DNA from 2 places in the Kitasatospora sp. NPDC051914 genome. Region 2 is predicted to be linked to the other one. Evidence: riboswitches for the same ligand, from Rfam matches in the RefSeq annotation. Region 2 holds a riboswitch; the other holds the start of a gene.
The links. Region 2 has a riboswitch for glycine ahead of gcvT (glycine cleavage system aminomethyltransferase GcvT). Riboswitches for the same ligand answer to the same signal wherever they lie in the genome.

Region 1 (5,486 bases), on a different contig from region 2:
CCCTGGAGCGCCCGCCGCTCGGCGGCACCGCGGTCCTGCTCGGCCAGGGCTGACGCGCCGCGGCCCCGCCGGGCCGACGCGTCGACTCGCCCGGACGGGCCATCGGGTCTGACCCATTGGGGTCAGGTCACCGGTGGCCCGTTTCGTCGTTCCCGCGCTGCTCGGCCGCCTGAACGGGTGATCTCCGGCAAGGAGTTGTGGCGCATGTCACGAAACGGCTGCGGGAAGGCCGCGGGATGCCGACACTGGGAACCAGCACGAGTGGGCGGTTGTCCTACCCACTGGAGCGCCGGTTCACACCTGGGCCGGCGAAGAGGATGATCCGCCGGCAGGGCGGCGCGCCACGGGGGTGCCGTGCGGCGGGGAGGATCGCGAGCGAAGCGAGGGTACGAGCTATGTGCCAGCACCGTCCTGAGTGCCCTTCGGCGGAGTCGGCCGACCGCGAAGCGGCCGTCCCGGTGGCCCGCCACCCCGAGCAGGGCTGGAGCCTGCTCTGCAACGGCGTCCTCCTCTTCGAGGACACCGGTGAACTGCTGCCCGACGGCCGGGTGATCGCCCCGCGGCGGCCGCTCGCCGTGGCAGCCTGACGGACAAGCGCCACCACCCGGCAGCACAGCCACCCGGCAAGCAACAGCCGCCCGACGGCCGCCAGGCCGTCCCGAACGCCGCGAGGGCCCCGGAGGAAGCTTCCTCCGGGGCCCTCGCCGTCATGCGCTACCGGTTCAGTTGCCGTACTCGTCCAGCGGCGGGCAGGAGCAGACCAGGTTGCGGTCGCCGTACGCACCGTCGATGCGGCTCACCGGCGGCCAGTACTTGTCCGCGGGGTTCACGCCGGCCGGGAAGACGGCCTCCTCGCGGGTGTACGCGTGCTGCCAGTCACCGGCCAGGTTGGCGGCGGTGTGCGGGGCGTTGCGCAGCGGGTTGTCCTCGGCGGGCCACTCGCCGGAGCCGACCTTGTCGATCTCCGCGCGGATCTCGATCATCGCCTCGCAGAAGCGGTCGATCTCGTACAGGTCCTCGGACTCGGTGGGCTCGATCATCAGCGTGCCGGCCACCGGGAAGGACATGGTCGGGGCGTGGAAGCCGTAGTCGATCAGGCGCTTGGCGATGTCGTCGACGGTGACGCCGGTCTCCTTGGTGAGCGGTCGCAGGTCGATGATGCACTCGTGCGCGACCAGGCCGCCGGGGCCGGTGTAGAGCACCGGGTAGTGCGGGGCGAGCCGCTTGGCGATGTAGTTGGCGTTCAGCACGGCCACCTGGGTGGCGCGCTTGAGGCCCTCGCCGCCCATCAGGCGGACGTACGCCCAGGAGATCGGCAGGATCGCCGCCGAGCCCCACGGGGCGGCCGAGATCGGGCCGACGCCGGTGGCCGGGCCGGCCTCCTCCTGCAGCGGGTGGTTCGGCAGGTACGGCGCGAGGTGCTCGCGGACCGCGACCGGGCCGACGCCAGGGCCGCCGCCGCCGTGCGGGATGCAGAAGGTCTTGTGCAGGTTCAGGTGCGAGACGTCGGCACCGAACTTGCCCGGCTTGGCGAGGCCGACCAGCGCGTTGAGGTTGGCGCCGTCGACGTAGACCTGGCCGCCGGCCTCGTGCACCAGCTCGCAGATGGTGGTGATCTCGGTCTCGAACACGCCGTGGGTGGACGGGTAGGTGACCATCAGCACGGACAGCTGGTCGCGGTGCTGCTGGATCTTGGCCTTGAGGTCCTCGACGTCGACGTCGCCGTCGGTGAGGGTCTTGACCACGACGACGCGCATGCCGGCCATCACCGCGGAGGCGGCGTTGGTGCCGTGCGCGGAGGACGGGATGAGACAGACGTCGCGCTGGGTGTCGCCGTTGGCGTGGTGGTAGGCGCGGACGGCCAGCAGGCCGGCCAGCTCGCCCTGGGAGCCGGCGTTCGGCTGGATGGAGACCGCGTCGTAGCCGGTCACCTCGACGAGCTGCTGCTCCAGGCCGTGGATCAGGCTGAGGAAGCCCTGCACCTGGTCGGCCGGGGCGAAGGGGTGCAGCTGGCCGAACTCGGGCCAGGTCACCGGCTCCATCTCGGTGGTCGCGTTGAGCTTCATGGTGCAGGAGCCCAGCGGGATCATGCCGCGGTCCAGCGCGTAGTCGCGGTCCGACAGGCGGCGCAGGTAGCGCAGCATGGCGGTCTCGGAGCGGTGGCTGTGGAAGACCGGGTGGGTGAGGTACTCGTCCTCGCGCAGCAGGGCGGCCGGCAGCGCGTCGGCGGTCTCGGCCAGCTCGGCACCGGTGACGCCGAAGGCGGCCCAGAGCGCGGCGACGTGCTCGCGGGTGGTGGTCTCGTCGCAGGAGATCGAGACGGTGTCGGCGTCGACCTTGAAGATGTTGATGTTCGCGGCGAGCGCGGCGGCGACGACCTCGTCGGCGCGCTGCGGGACGCGGGCGGTGACGGTGTCGAAGAACGCGCCGTGCACCAGCTCGACGCCGCCGGCACGCAGGCCCTCGGCGAGCGCCGCGGCGTAGCGGTGGGTGCGGCGGGCGATCGTGGCCAGGCCGTCGGGGCCGTGGTAGACGGCGTACATGGAGGCCATCACGGCGAGCAGCACCTGGGCGGTGCAGATGTTGCTGGTGGCCTTCTCGCGGCGGATGTGCTGCTCGCGGGTCTGCAGGGCGAGGCGGTAGGCGCGGTTGCCGTCGGAGTCGACGGAGACGCCGACCAGGCGGCCGGGCAGGTTGCGGGCGTACTCGGCGCGGACGGCGAGGTAGCCGGCGTGCGGGCCGCCGAAGCCCATCGGGACGCCGAAGCGCTGCGAGGTGCCGCAGGCGATGTCGGCGCCGAGCGAGCCCGGGGACTTGAGCAGGGTGAGGGCGAGCAGGTCGGCGGCGACCGCGACGACCGCACCGAGGCCGTGCGCCTGCTCGATGACCGGGGCGAGGTCGCGGACGACACCGGAGGCTCCCGGGTACTGGAGCAGCACGCCGAAGACGCCGCGCTCGGCGATCTCGGCCGGGATGCCCTCGGACAGGTCGGCGACGACGACCTCGACGCCGGTCGGCACGGCGCGGGTCTCGATCACGGCGACGGTCTGCGGCAGGGTGTCGGCGTCGATCAGGAAGACACCGCCCTTGACCTTGGTGACGCGGCGGGCCAGGGCCATCGCCTCGGCGGCCGCGGTGCCCTCGTCGAGCAGGGAGGAGCCGGAGGTGGCGAGGCCGGTCAGGTCGGAGACCAGGGTCTGGAAGTTCAGCAGCGCCTCGAGGCGGCCCTGCGAGATCTCCGGCTGGTACGGGGTGTAGGCGGTGTACCAGGCCGGGTTCTCCAGCACGTTGCGCAGGATCACCGGCGGGGTGAAGGTGCCGTAGTAGCCGAGGCCGATCATGGAGGTGGCGACCTGGTTGCGTCCGGCCAGCTCGCGCAGCTCGGCGAGCACCTGGGCCTCGCTGCGGCCGGCGGGCAGGCCCAGCGCGGTCAGGCTGCGGATGGCCTCGGGCACGGCCGCGTCGGACAGCTCGTCCAGGGAGGCGTAGCCCACCTGGGCCAGCATCTTCGCCTGGGCGGCCGCGTCGGGGCCGATGTGGCGGGTCTCGAAGGGGCTGGCCTGCTCGAGCTCGGTGAGGTTCGGCTGGGCGTTCATGGGGGTCGAGGCCTCCTGGTCACGGACCGGCGGGGGTACGCACGCCGGTCGGCCGCCGTGGGGAGCCGAGGACGCACGAACCCGTCAGGCCTCCCCCTCTGTCATCGGTACCTGAGAGCTTCGCCGCCCCGACGCCCTGGGGCATCTTTTCGGCTTGCACCGTCGGTGAGGGTGGTCACCGACGGCTCCTGTGCCGACGGCCCTGCCCTGCTTTCCAGAGTGACCTGTCCCGTGCGGTACGGATGCCTGAGAGATTCCGGGGAGGAGTTGCTCCTTCGGCGCCCCTTGCCCCAGCTCAGCAGGGTCGGGGACTCTCCCGCGCGGGCTCGGCGGTCGCCGCCCAGGGTACCAGCGGGACACCCGTCGATGGCGGGTGCTGTGACCGGCGTCCCACGCGCCGCGTTCCCCCGGACGGCCGATCACCGGCCCGGACGGCCCCGCTCGGCTCGCCGCTGTCCGGTCCATGGCGTTTTGTGTGAGATGGCGTCTGGCCAGCTCCTCCAGGTGACCCCACTTTCGAGTACCACAGGAGCAGTTGCACTGGAGGACAGCGTGCAGACCGATATCGATCCGCGAGACCTGATCGGGCACAAGGCGGTCGACCGGAACGGTGACAAGATCGGCACGGTCGACGAGGTCTATCTCGACGACGCAACCGGCGAGCCCGAGTGGGCCGCGGTGCGCACCGGGATCTTCGGCCGGGACGCCTTCGTCCCGCTGACCACCAGCGAGTTCTCCGGCGAGGAGCTGCGGGTCCCGTACGACAAGTCGCTGGTCAAGGAGTCCCCGGACTTCGGCGTGGGCCAGCACCTCTCACCGGCCCAGGAGTTGCAGCTCTACCGCTACTACGGTCTGGACACCTCGGGCACCGGCCGCCCGACCGCGGAGGCGCCCGCCGCCCCGGCCGGGCGCAGCCGGGACACCGGCTTCGGGTCGGTGGCCAACGCCTCCCCCGGCCCGGCCCCCGCCCCGGCGGCCGGGCCGCCCGCCGCGAACGGCCACGGCCCCGCCCGGCAGCCGGACGGTGGGCCCGGCACCCGGCACGACCGCGCCGAGCCGCACGACGGCCGGCACCGCCCGGAGGCGCACGACAACACGATGCGGCTCCAGGCGGTGCCGGCCGGCGGCAACGTCCGCCCGCTGGTCGCGCCGTCCGCCGCACCGCACCGGGCGCCGTCCGCCGAGGAGCAGCACGCCGACGGTGAAGCCGGGCCGCGCGGGCCGGTGGAGGTCACCTGCCGCGAGGAGCGCCTGGACATCAGCACCGAGTGGCACGTGCTGGGCACCGCGCGGCTGCGCAAGTACGTGACCTCGGAGGCCGTGGAGCGGCGGGTGCCGGTGGTGCGCGAGCGCGTCCGGGTGGAGCGGGTGCCGGTGACCGACGCCGAGCGGGCCGCGCTGACCGAGCAGGAGATCGCCGAGGCGGTGGAGGAGGTGACCCTGCGCGAGGAGCGGCCGGTGGTGCGCAAGTACCTGGCGCCGGTCGAGCGGGTCCGACTGGTGGTCGAGCGGTACACCGAGGAGGAGTTCGTCCGCGAGGAGCTGCGGCGCGAACACGTGGAGGTGCACGACGGGACGGCGCACCAGCCGTACGGGCCGCTGCCGGCCGACGCCGCGGCCGACGGTCCGGCGCCGGCGGCCGCGCACACCGGCCCGCACCCGGCGGGTCCGGCGCCCGCGCAGGTGGCAGCCCGGACGGCCGGGCCCCGGCCGGATCCGCTGCGGCGCAGCTGAGCACGGGCGGGCGTCGCCCGTTCGCCGAGTGAAGGCCCCGGTCCGCCGATGCGGACCGGGGCCTTCACTTTGCCAAAGCTTCACCAATCGATATTTGACACATTGAAGTATCAGCCTGCATCGTTACTTCAGCTGATTCACTATCTCTCGCCTGAA
Region 2 (5,486 bases):
GTGCGGCGCTGGCGGTCCTTGAACTCCTCCGAGGCGGCGACCTTGAAGGCCACGGCCTTGGCGGCGATCACGTGCTCCAGCGGGCCGCCCTGCTGGCCGGGGAAGACCGCGGAGTTGATCTTCTTGGCCCACTCCTCCTTGCAGAGGATGACGCCGCCGCGGGGGCCGCCGAGGGTCTTGTGGGTGGTGGTGGTGACCACGTCCGCGTACGGCACCGGGGAAGGGTGCAGGCCCGCGGCGACCAGGCCGGCGAAGTGCGCCATGTCGACCATGAGCAGGGCGCCGACCTCGTCCGCGATGCGGCGGAACTCGGCGAAGTCCAGCTGGCGCGGGTAGGCGGACCAGCCGGCGATGATCAGCTTCGGCTGGTGCTCCTTGGCCAGGCGCTCGACCTCGGCCATGTCGACCTGGCCGGTCTTCTCGTCGACGTGGTACGCGGCCACGTTGTAGAGCTTGCCGGAGAAGTTGATCTTCATGCCGTGGGTGAGGTGGCCGCCGTGCGCCAGGCTCAGGCCCAGGATGGTGTCGCCCGGCTGGATCAGAGCGAACATCGCCGCGGCGTTCGCCTGCGCGCCGGAGTGCGGCTGGACGTTCGCGTGCTCGGCGCCGAACAGCGCCTTCACCCGGTCGATGGCGATCTGCTCGGCGACGTCGACGTGCTCGCAGCCGCCGTAGTAGCGCTTGCCGGGGTAGCCCTCGGCGTACTTGTTGGTCAGGACCGACCCCTGGGCCTCCATGACCGCCACGGGGGCGAAGTTCTCGGAGGCGATCATTTCGAGGGTGGTCTGCTGGCGGTGCAGCTCGGCGTCGACCGCGGCCGCGATCTCCGGGTCGAGCGCGTGCAGGGACTGGTTGAGAACCGTCATGAGGTGGGGTCTCCCCGTGGAGCGAAGGGCCAGGGCGGGGCGGCCGCTGCGCTGCGGCCGCCCCGGAGAGCGGGCGGTCAGCCGCCGATGAAGGCGGTGTACGCGTCGGCGTCGAGCGTCTTGCCGGTCTCCTCGACGCGGACCTTGAACAGCCAGCCCTCCTCGAACGGGGAGCTGTTCACCAGCGCGTTGTCGTCGAGGACGGCCTGGTTGACCTCCACGACCTCGCCGGTGACGGGCGAGTACAGGTCGCTGACCGACTTGGTGGACTCCAGCTCGCCACAGGTCTCACCGGCGGTGACCGTGTCACCGACCTCGGGGAGCTGGACGTACACGATGTCGCCGAGGGCGTCCGCGGCGTGCGCGGTGATGCCGATCGTCGACACCCCGTCCACGGCGGCGGTCAGCCACTCGTGCTCCTCGGTGTACTGCAGGTGCGTGGGGTTGCTCATGGCGTCATTCTCCAGGATCGCAAGGGGGAGGGGCGGGGCCGTCCGCTGTGCGGACCGCTCGGTGAAGGGGCTTTTCGGCGCTCAGCGGGCGCGCTTGTAGAACGGCAGCGCAACGACCTCGACCGGCTCGGCCTTGCCGCGCACGTCGACGGCGACGGCGGTGCCGGGCTCGGCGTGCGCCGCGTCCACGTAGGCGATGGCGATCGGCTTGCCGAGGGTGGGGGAGGGCGCGCCGGAGGTGATCCGGCCGATCGGGTCGCCCTGGGCGTCGACCACCGCGTACTCGGCGCGCGGCACCCGCTTGCCCTCGGAGACCAGGCCGACCAGCTTGCGCGGCGGCGCGGACTCGGCCTCGGCGGCCGCCTGCTCCAGCGCCTTGCGGCCGACGAAGGCGCCCTCGTTGGTGGTCTTGTCGAAGCGCACCACGCGGCCGAGGCCGGCGTCGAACGGGGTCAGGTCGGTGGACAGCTCGTGGCCGTACAGCGGCATGCCCGCCTCCAGGCGCAGCGTGTCGCGGCAGGACAGGCCGCACGGCACCAGGCCCTTGTCGGCGCCCGCCTCGGTCAGCGCCTGCCACAGGTGCTCGGCGTCGGCCGGGGCGCAGAAGACCTCGAAGCCGTCCTCGCCGGTGTAGCCCGTACGGGCGAGCCAGACCTGCTTGCCGGCGACGGTCGCGGGCAGCAGCGCGTAGTACTTCAGGCCGGGCAGGTCGGCGTCGGTCAGCGAGGCGAGGATGCCGTTCGCCTCCGGGCCCTGGACGGCGATCAGCGCGTAGGCGTCGCGGTCGTCGCGGACGACCGCGTCGAAGCCCTCGGCGCGCTCGGTCAGCGCGTCCAGCACCACCTGGGCGTTGGAGGCGTTGGCGACCACCATGTACTCGTCCTCCGCGGTGCGGTAGACGATCAGGTCGTCGAGGATGCCGCCGTCCTCGCGGCAGATCATGGTGTAGCGGGCGCGCAGCACGCCGAGCGCGGAGATGAAGCCGACCAGCGCGTGGTCCAGCATCTCGCCGGCCTGCGGGCCGCTCACGGTGATCTCGCCCATGTGCGAGAGGTCGAACAGGCCGGCCTTCGTCCGGACGGCGAGGTGCTCCTCGCGCTCGCTGCCGTAGCGCAGCGGCATGTCCCAGCCGGCGAAGTCGGTCATGGTGGCACCGAGCGAGCGGTGCAGCGCGTCGAGCGCGGTGAGGCGGAGGGACATGACGGCAGGACTCCTTGGCTGCTTGCGGGCACGCGGGCGACCCTCCTGCCCGGGGGCGGGCAGGACGGGCTGGTGGAGTCTCCCCGTCTGTCGTCAACAACCTGAGAGCTTCACCGCCACCTCAAGGATGGCGGCTTGCACCGTGGGTGGGCGCACGGCGCGGCCGTGTCCACTTTCCAGATGTGCCTCGCCCGTGCGGTATGGGTGCCTGAGAGATTCCGGGGAGGACTTGCTCCTTCGGCGCCGGCCGCGCCCTGGGGGCGTTCCGGACTCTCCCGCGCGGGTTCGAGCGGCCAGTATGAACTTGGAGGTCGAGCGCGCTCATCATGGCATGCCGCCGGGCCTGATGGGAGAGGGGGCGGCCCGCTAGGCTCTGTACAGCGGTCGATCGAAGGGGCGGTACATGGGCTATCCGGCGGGCGAGGCACAGGCGTGGGCCGGTCCCGGCTCGGCGCCGGAGGGCGGCGGCTGGCCGTCCAACGAACTGGAGCAGGTGCTCACCGCGGCCCTCGGCGACCCCGGCGCGACGCCCCGGGTGATCGAGGTGCTGGCCCGCAGCCAGGTGTGGATCCCGCTGCCGGCCGGCGCCGACCCGCAGGGCACCTCGCTGGACCTGCCGACCATCGAGCTGGCCGGTACCCCGTACGTCCCGGTGTTCTCCTCGCAGGAGCAGTTCCTGCAGCACGCCCCCGGCATGCCGTTCGCGATCGCACCGGTCTGGGAGTTCGCCCGCGGCCTCCCGCTCGGCATCGGCATCGCGGTCAACCCGGAGGCGCCGGTGGGCATCCCGGTGCCGCCCGAGGGCGTCGGCGAGCTGCGCCGCGGACCGCAGGGCGACCGCTGGGACGCCGAGCCCGTCTCCGAGGGCGCCGCGGTGGCCCTGCGCGAGCCCGAGCCGCACCACGAGCCGTACGCCTTCCTCGCCGCGGCGACCGCCGAACTCCAGGCGCTGCCGGGCGTGCTGACGGCGCGCCGGGCGCTCGCCCGGGTGGAGGCCGACGCCCCGCAGCTGTACGTCGGGATCCAGCTCGACCCGGCCTGGCCGGCCGATCCCGCGCAGGTCAACGAGGCGCTCGGCCGTGCGATGGGAACCGCGCCGCCGCCCTGGGGCGTCCACCTGGTGCTGCTCGATCTTGCCGACGACCCCGTCGTCGAGTGGCTGCTCACCGCCGTGGCGCCGTTCTACGTCCGGGGGTGACCGCCTGCGCCGCACGGCGGCGGGGCGGCCGGGGGGTATGCGGCATGACGCCTGTCGGCCTTGCGCAATAGGGTGCTCCCCGACAGTGAGGGCGAGCGGCGGAAGACGGACAAGACGGGGCACGGCGACGTGAGCGAGCGGAGCGAGGCGGGCGCATGAGCGCGGCAGCGGCAGGCGGCGGGCCGGGCCAGTGGGGCCGGGCACCCGTGGCGCCCGCGGGCGGAGACCCGGGCGCCATCGAGCGCGCCCTCGGCGCGGTCGCCCCGGAGCGCTACGACGCGTACGAGAACCTGCTCCGGGCCCTCGCCCAGGGGCAGGTCTGGATGCTGCTCTGGCACGGCACCCCCGGCAGCCCCGACGCCCAGTACGGGAACATGGACATCGGCGGGCACGGCTACGCCCCCGCCGTCACCTCCGCCGAGCAGCTCGCCGCCAGCGGCTGGGCCCGCGGCCACGAGGTGATCTCCGGCACCGAGATCGCCGCCGCGCTGTTCCGGACCCGCTGGGGCCTGTGGCTGAACCCGCACGCGCCCGGCGGCGGCGTCGGCGTCCCGTGGGCCGACCTCAGACGCATCGCGGTGGGCCTGGACCGGCTCCCGGCCGGCCCGCTGGGCATCTCCGAACCCCGCCTGCACGCGCCGCAGTTCTACGGCCTGCTGGAGCAGCAGGCGGTGCAGGTCCGGCCGCTGCGCTCGCTGCGCCAGGCCTGGGTGCAGCCCGCCCTGGGCGAGGCGTACCTGGCCGTCGGGCTGGACCTGTACGACAACTCCCCGCCCGCGGTGGAGGCGGCGCGGGCGCTGGTGCAGCGCGCCGCCCAGCTGGCCCCGGAGGGGCTGGCGGTCTCCACCGTCGCGATGGCCGACGAGTTCGACCCGGTCGCGATGTGGATGCGCGCCAACGCCCGCCCGTTCTTCGACCGCGACGCCCAGTACGGGCACCCGCAGGGCGGGGCCCCCTACCCGGCCTATGGTTACTCTCCGCAGTCGGCGCCGGGGCCGCAGCCCTGGCCCCAGCAGCCGTGGCCCGGCTACCCCGGCCGCTGATCCACTTTCTTTTCCCGCACTTTACCGAGCCTTGTGGCGGAGGTCCGCCAGTGGCGGGTCATGCCCAGGTGGTGGCGGTTTCCCGCCGTTGGCGGGCTTCCGTCAGTACCCGTCTTGACAGGCTTGTTTCAGCCGTGTGAAGACGCCCATTCGAGGCCCGACGGGTCTGCATGTGGACAGATCACAGTTAGGCATCCTTCGGTTGCCCCCTCTGGCGGAACGCCTCTCCGATGACAGAGAGTGCTGCCCAACGCAGTGCGCGATCCGATCCCCACAAAGGTGAACGCGCCCTCCGGAACCCGCCGAACCGCGCGATGTGCATGCCGCGCACCGGCACCACGCAGGACCCGCTCCACCCCGCAACGCCGCGAACCCGCCACCCCGGTCCCCGAGTCCGGCCGGCCGGTTCCGGCACCCCGAAAACGAACTCTGCACCGCCGCACCGGCGTACGGAACCACCGCACCGCTCTGCACCGCACTGTCGCGAACTCCGGACCGCACCGGGGTCCGGGCCCTGATCGGGCCCGGGTCGCCCCGCCGGACCGGGCCGTGGGCCGGCCACCGTCGGCGAGGGGAACGAACTGACTCATGACCACACCCACCGAGACCACCGGCTCTGCCCGGCCCGAGGCCGCAACTGCCGCCCCGGCCAAGCGCATCCAGGGCCGTTCTCCGGGCCGGATCGCCTGGGACCGCCTGAAGCGTGACAAGGTCGCCCTCGCGGGCG

Region 1: linked by a shared signal. The riboswitch ahead of gcvP (aminomethyl-transferring glycine dehydrogenase) and the one ahead of gcvT (glycine cleavage system aminomethyltransferase GcvT) in region 2 are both predicted to bind glycine.

The regions. Positions count from the first base shown of each region.
Region 1 covers NZ_JBFAXX010000020.1:110,320-115,805, forward strand. The annotation lists gene AB0M03_RS15645 (hypothetical protein) at 1-53, shown strand, start outside; gene AB0M03_RS15650 (DUF5999 family protein) at 396-587, shown strand; gene gcvP (aminomethyl-transferring glycine dehydrogenase) at 723-3,596, opposite strand; glycine riboswitch at 3,821-3,925, opposite strand; gene AB0M03_RS15660 (PRC and DUF2382 domain-containing protein) at 4,149-5,330, shown strand.
Region 2 covers NZ_JBFAXX010000017.1:98,261-103,746, reverse strand. The annotation lists gene glyA (serine hydroxymethyltransferase) at 1-866, opposite strand, end outside; gene gcvH (glycine cleavage system protein GcvH) at 944-1,318, opposite strand; gene gcvT (glycine cleavage system aminomethyltransferase GcvT) at 1,400-2,518, opposite strand; glycine riboswitch at 2,705-2,806, opposite strand; gene AB0M03_RS13880 (enhanced serine sensitivity protein SseB) at 2,922-3,716, shown strand; gene AB0M03_RS13875 (enhanced serine sensitivity protein SseB C-terminal domain-containing protein) at 3,872-4,759, shown strand; gene AB0M03_RS13870 (ABC transporter permease) at 5,348-5,486, shown strand, end outside.